Regions from separate parts of the Streptomyces sp. NPDC100445 genome, predicted to be linked through region 1. Evidence: riboswitches for the same ligand, from Rfam matches in the RefSeq annotation. Region 1 holds a riboswitch; the other holds the start of a gene.

What was found. A riboswitch is a leader RNA that binds a small molecule or an ion and turns the genes downstream of it on or off. The one in region 1 is predicted to bind glycine.
Region 2: another riboswitch for glycine. It lies ahead of gcvP (aminomethyl-transferring glycine dehydrogenase); the one in region 1 lies ahead of gcvT (glycine cleavage system aminomethyltransferase GcvT).

Annotation. Positions count from the first base shown of each region.
Region 1 covers NZ_JBIVZV010000012.1:34,632-38,032, forward strand. The annotation lists gene gcvH (glycine cleavage system protein GcvH) at 1-136, opposite strand, end outside; gene gcvT (glycine cleavage system aminomethyltransferase GcvT) at 273-1,391, opposite strand; glycine riboswitch at 1,550-1,651, opposite strand; gene ACIQVT_RS26100 (AAA family ATPase) at 1,814-2,515, shown strand; gene ACIQVT_RS26105 (enhanced serine sensitivity protein SseB) at 2,620-3,401, shown strand, end outside.
Region 2 covers NZ_JBIVZV010000017.1:159,485-162,885, reverse strand. The annotation lists gene ACIQVT_RS32835 (DNA polymerase IV) at 1-1,395, shown strand, start outside; gene ACIQVT_RS32830 (PRC-barrel domain-containing protein) at 1,299-1,745, opposite strand; glycine riboswitch at 1,808-1,902, shown strand; gene gcvP (aminomethyl-transferring glycine dehydrogenase) at 2,076-3,401, shown strand, end outside.

The DNA.
Region 1 (3,401 bases):
CGGGGAGCTGGGCGTAGACCACATCGCCGAGCGCGTTGGCCGCGAACTCGGTGATGCCGACCGTCGCGACGCCGTCCTCGGCGGTCGACAGCCACTCGTGCTCCTTGCTGTAGCGCAGCTGCTGGGGGTTGCTCATGGCCTGGATTCTCCTGTACGCGCGGGAGTGCTGATGAAGGGGGGACGGTGCGAACTGCTCGTGAGCAGGGTGAATGTGCGCAGGGTCACGTCCGGCGGCGCGGGGCGTCCGCCGGGAGCGCCACCGCGCCCAGTGTCTACTTCTGGCGCTTGTAGAACGGCAGCGCCACGACCTCGTAGGGCTCGTGGGTGCCCCGGATGTCCACGCCGACGCCCTCGGTGCCCGGCGTCGCGTACGCCGCGTCGACGTACGCCATCGCGATCGGCCTGCCCAAGGTGGGGGAGGGGGCGCCGGAGGTGACCTCGCCGATCACCTGACCGCCGGCGACGACGGCGAAGCCGGCGCGCGGCACCCGGCGGCCCTCGGCGATCAGGCCGACGAGGACCCGGGGCGCCGTCGCCTCGGCGCGGGAGGCGGCCGCGGTGAGCGCCTCCCGCCCGACGAAGTCCCCGTCCTTCTCGAACTTGACCACCCGGCCGAGCCCGGCGTCGAACGGGGTGAGCGCGGTGGTCAGCTCGTGCCCGTACAGCGGCATGCCCGCCTCCAGGCGCAGGGTGTCCCGGCAGGACAGGCCGCACGGCACCAGGCCGACGCCCTCGCCGGCCTCGGTCAGCGCCTCCCACAGCCGTACGGCGTGCTCCGGGCGCACGAACAGCTCGAAGCCGTCCTCGCCGGTGTAGCCGGTACGGGCGATCAGCGCCGGGACGCCGGCGACCGTGCCGGGCAGCCCGGCGTAGTACTTCAGGCCGTCCAGGTCGGCGTCGGTGAGCGACTTCAGGATCCCGGGGGACTCGGGGCCCTGCACGGCGAGCAGCGCGTAGGCGTCCCGGTCGTCGCGGACCTCGGCGTCGAAGCCGGCGGCCCGCTCGGTCAGCGCGTCCAGCACCACCTGGGCGTTGGAGGCGTTGGCCACGACCATGTACTCGGTCTCGGCCAGCCGGTAGACGATGAGGTCGTCCAGGATGCCGCCGTCGGCCCGGCAGATCATGGTGTAGCGGGCGCGGCCCACGCCGACTGAGGCGATGTTGCCCACCAGGGCGAAGTTCAGCAGGGCGGCCGCACCGGCGCCGGTCACGGTGATCTCGCCCATGTGGGAGAGGTCGAACAGGCCGGCCCGGGTGCGCACCGCGAGGTGCTCGTCGCGCTCGGAGCCGTAGCGCAGGGGCATGTCCCAGCCGGCGAAGTCGGTCATGGTCGCGCCGAGTGCGCGATGCACGGCGTCCAGCGCGGTGTGGCGGAGTGGGGTGCTGCTCATCGGTCGGTCGTCTCCCAGGGCATACGGACGGGGCGAGGAACGTTCCTCCCCATCTGTCATCGAAAACCTGAGAGGTTCGCCACGACCGCCACGGGGACGGTCACGGCTTGCACCGTGGGTGGGGCCGCTGATCGCTGCGGCCCGCTTTTCAGATGTGCCTCGCCCGCGCGGTAACGGGGCCTGAGAGATTCAAGGGAGGGACTTGCTCCTTCGGCGCCCCAGGGGTCCGAGGGACCTGGGGACTCTCCCGCGCGGATTCAAGCGGCCGGTATGCAGTTGGCGCGCACATCATCGCATGAGACCCCGGCTTCTGTAACCGACCTGTGGCACGACCCGCACCGAACCACCGGGCACGGGCCATTACCTTCTCTTTAACTTCGATGGGCAGGACATGACCGAGCCCACAGGGGAGGACGAATACGGTGCACAGGACTCCGGCGTACGTCACCGCCGCCACCGGCCTCGCGGTGCCGAAGCAGCCCCCCGCCCCCGCCCCCGCCCGCCGCTGGGCACCCCCGGCCCCGGTCGTCCGGGACCTGCGCGACCGCGCCGGCCGCGGCCCGCGCGCCCTGGTCTTCGGGCCGCGCGACGTGGTGGTGATCACCGGGCTGCCCGGCAGCGGCAAGTCCACGCTGATGCGGCGCGCCGTCACCGGCCGCCGCGTCGACTCCCAGGACGCCCGCGACCGCTTCGCGGCCCGCCTGCCCCGCGCGCTGCCGTACGGGCTCTACCGCCCCCTGGTCCGCCTCGCGCACTACGCCGGCCTGCGCCGCGCCCTGCGCACCGGCGACGGCGTCGTCGTCCACGACTGCGGCACCCAGCCCTGGGTGCGTGGCTGGCTCGCCCGCGAGGCCCGCCGCCGTGGTGGCACCCTGCGCCTGCTCGTGCTCGACGTCGCGCCCGAGGTGGCGCGGGAGGGGCAGCGGGAACGGGGACGCGGGGTCTCCCGGTACGCCTTCCGCCGCCACCGCCGTACGGCGGCCCGGCTGCTGCGTGCGGTGGAACGGGGGGAGCTGCCCCCGGGCTGCGGCTCGGCGCTGCTGCTGGACCGCCCCGCCGCGGACGCCCTGCACCACCTGACCTTCGCCACCAGGGACCTCCACCGAACGCCCCGCACCACCTGACCTTCGCCACCCGGGAGCGCCGTCGACGTGCGCCCCGCCGCGATGTCACAGCCACCCGATAGCCTTCAACCTCACAGCAGTGGTTCCCAGCAGGCGGTAGGCACATGGACTTCCCGGCGGACCTTCCCGCGGACTTCCCGGCACAGGCACACCCCCAGCCGCACGGCGGTTGGCCCGGCAACGAGCTGGAGGAGGTGCTCTCGGCCTCCCTCGGCGTGCCCACGGCCGGCGGCCGGATCATCGAGGTCCTCGGCCGCAGCTTCCTGTGGATACCGCTGCCGGCCGGCGGCGGCCCGGACAGCGGCCCGTTGGACCTGCCCACCCTCGACATCGAGGGGCAGGTGTACGTGCCGGTGTTCAGCTCCGAGGAGCAGTTCCGCCAGGCGGCCGGCTCCCACATGTCCTTCGCCGTCGCCCCCGCCGTGGAGTTCGCCCGCGGCCTGCCGCCGCAGGCGGGCCTCGCCGTGAACCCGGGGGGCGTGGTCGGCATCCCGCTGCCGCCCCAGGCCGTGGCCGAGCTGTGCCGGGTGGGTCGCACCCCGCTGGACGGCCCCGGCAGCGGCGGCCGGGTCCGCCTCTTCGAGCCGGACTGGCAGGACGACCCGGTCGACTTCCTCTCCGCCGCCTCCGCCGAGTTCGCGGACACCGGCGTGGTGGTGACCGCCCGCCGCTGCCTCGCCGCCGTCGAGACGGAGGAACCGTCGCTGTTCGTCGGCGTGGAGCTGTCCCGGTGGGACGGTGACCTGCGCGCCGTGCCGCTGGCGGCGCTGGGCCGGGCCCTCGGCAGGGTCCCGGTGAAGTGGCCGGTCAACCTGGTCCTCATGGACGTCACCGACGACCCGGTGGCCGACTGGCTGAAGACCAACGTCCGCCCCTTCTACCGCTT
Region 2 (3,401 bases), on a different contig from region 1:
CCCATGGGGCAGGCGCGCCGGCTGGCGCCCAACGCCGCTTACCTGGTGCCCCGCTTCACCCTGTACCGGACGGTCAGCGAACAGGTGATGGCGCTGCTGCGGGAGCTGTCGCCGCTGGTGGAGCCACTCAGCCTGGACGAGGCGTTCGTGGACCTGGAGGCCGGGGACGCGGCCTGGGACGAGACGTCGGCGCGGCGGGCCGGGGAGAGGCTCCGCGCCGACATCCGGGCGGTCACGGGGCTCACCGGGTCGGTGGGGCTCGCCGCGTCCAAGATGCTCGCGAAGATCGCCTCCGAGCAGGCCAAGCCGGACGGCCTGGTGCTGATCGAGCCGGGTACCGAGCGGGCGCTGCTGGGACCGATGCCGGTGCGGACCCTGCCGGGGGTCGGGCCGGCCACCGGGGACCACCTGCGCCGGGCCGGGATCACCACGGTGGAGGAGCTGGCGGAGGCGGGTGAGGACGAACTGGTCCGGATGCTCGGCAAGGCGCACGGTCACGCGTTGTACGCGATGGCCCTGGCCCGTGACGAGCGGCCGGTGGTGGCCGAGCGGGGCACCAAGTCGATCTCGGTGGAGGACACGTACGACGTGGACATCCACGACCGGTCGCGGGTCGGCCTGGAGGTGCGGCGGCTCGCCGACCGGTGTGTACGGCGGCTGCGCGAGGCCGGGCTGTCCGGGCGGACCATCGTGCTGAAGGTTCGCAGGTACGACTTCTCCACGCTGACCCGTTCCGAGACGCTCAGGGGGCCCACGGACGATCCCGCGGTCGTCCGCGAGGCGGCGGCGCGGCTGCTGGACTCCGTGGACACCACGGGCGGGGTGCGGCTGCTCGGCGTCGGCGTGTCCGGGCTCGCCGACTACACGCAGGAGGACCTGTTCGCGCAGGCGGCGGGGGAGCGGGCGGAGGACCTCGCCGAGGAGGCGGTGGTCCCGGCCCCGGTGGAGCGGGCCGAGCCGGCCGAGCGGCAGTGGCGGGCCGGCCAGGACGTGCGGCACGAAGAGTGGGGACACGGGTGGGTGCAGGGCAGCGGACTGGGCCGGGTCACCGTGCGCTTCGAGACACCGCAGTCCGGGCCGGGCCGGGTGCGGACGTTCCGGGTCGGTGATCCGGCGCTGGCACCGGCCGAGCCGCTGCCGCTGGTGACGGACCCGGACCTCGCCGGCCCGCCGTACCTTCCCGGGCCGGCGGACGGGCCGCCGTCCGCGCCTCTTCCGCCGTCACTGCCGCCGGCGGCTGTCACGGGCGCCCCGGCCGGTGCGGGCCGCCCGGACGCCGGGCGGCCCGGCGGCGGGGATCAGGGGCCCGGCGTCGAGCGTGACTCCTCCGTAGAGGCCAGGGTGCCGAAGTCGTGGTCGGGCAGCGCGGACGGGGGCGCCGTGTCGAGACCGTAGTGGCGGTAGAGCTGGAGTTCCTGCTCGGGGGAGAGGTGGCGGCCCACACCGAAGTCGGGGGCGCCCTTGATCAGGGCGCGGTCGAACGGGACGTGCAGGATGCCGTCGCGCAGTTCGCTCGGCTCCAGGGGGACGAAGGCGTCCCGGGAGAAGAGACTGGTGCGTACGGCCGCCCATTCGGGTACGCCGGTGGCGTCGTCGAGGTACACCTCGTCGATGGTGCCGATCTTGTTGCCCTTGACGTCGAACGCCTTGCGGCCGATCAGGTGGCGCGGATCGATGTCGGTCTGCACGGTCCCTCTCTCTCCACGTGGTCGCAACTCATCCGTAAGCACTACGAAAGAGCACATTCAAGGAGGCGGCCACTCGAGGGCTCGGCTGTTGACCCCGCTGGTAGGCTGACAGCGGCTGCTGACCCCGCGCGGGAGAGTCCTCCGACCACGTCGGAGGCGCCGAAGGAGCAAATCCTCCCCGGAATCTCTCAGGCTCACGTACCGCACGGGCGAGGTCACTCTGGAAAGCAGGGCGGGTTGCACGGCGTCCGCCCTCACCGACGGTGAAAGCCGGTGCCCGCGCGGGCCCGGTGAAGCTCTCAGGTCGAGATGACAGAGGGGGAGGCCGTCGGGGTATCCGTACCGGGGTGCCCCTCGAAGGTCGCGTCAGACCAGGAGGCCTCCGCAATGACCGCCCACCGCATTCCGCTCTCCGAACTCGAAGCGGGCATCCCGTTCGAGCAGCGCCACATCGGCCCTGACCAGGAGGCGCGGGCGAAGATGCTCGCGCACGTCGGGTACGGCTCGCTGGACGAGCTGACCGCCGCCGCGGTGCCGGACGTGATCAAGAACGCCGACGCCCTCGACCTGCCGGACGCCCGCACCGAGGCCGAGGTGCTCGCCGAGCTGCGCTCCCTCGCCGACCGCAACCAGGTCCTCGGTTCGATGATCGGTCTCGGCTACTACGGGACGTTCACGCCGCCCGTCATCCTGCGCAACGTCATGGAGAACCCGGCGTGGTACACGGCCTACACGCCGTACCAGCCGGAGATCTCCCAGGGCCGCCTGGAGGCTCTGCTGAACTTCCAGACGGTGGTCGCCGACCTGACCGGCCTGCCCACCTCCGGTGCCTCCCTGCTGGACGAGGGCACCGCCGCCGCCGAGGCGATGGCGCTCTCCCGGCGCATGGGCCGCAACAAGAAGGGCCTGTTCCTGGTCGACGCGGACGTGCTGCCGCAGACCATCGCCGTGATCCAGACGCGTGCCGAGCCGGCCGGCGTCGAGGTGGTCGTCGCCGACCTCGGCGACGGCATCCCGGCCGGGATCGCCGAGCGCGAGATCAACGGCGTGCTGATCCAGTACCCGGGCGCCTCCGGTGCCGTGCGGGACATCAAGCCCGTCATCGACCAGGCGCACGGGCTCGGCGCCCTGGTGACGGTCGCCGCCGACCTGCTCGCGCTGACCCTGCTGACCTCCCCGGGCGAACTGGGCGCGGACATCGCCGTCGGTACCACGCAGCGCTTCGGCGTGCCGATGGGCTTCGGCGGCCCGCACGCCGGCTACATGGCCGTCCAGGAGAAGTTCGCGCGCAGCCTGCCCGGCCGCCTGGTCGGCGTCTCCGTCGACGCCGACGGCAACAGGGCCTACCGCCTGGCGCTCCAGACCCGTGAGCAGCACATCCGCCGGGAGAAGGCCACCAGCAACATCTGCACCGCGCAGGTGCTGCTCGCCGTGATGGCCGGCATGTACGCCGTCTACCACGGCCCCGAGGGCCTGCGGACCATCGCCCGCCGCACGCACCGTTACGCCACCCTCCTCGCCGCGGGACTCAGCGCCGGCGGGGTCGAGATCGTCCACGGCGCCTACTTCGACACCGTCACCGCGCGCGTGCCCGGCAGGGCCGCCGAGGTCGTCGCCGCCGCCCGGGACCAGGGCGTCAACCTGCGCCAGGTCGACGCCGACCACGTCTCCATGGCCTGCGACGAGACCACCGGGCGGGCCCAGCTGGCCGCC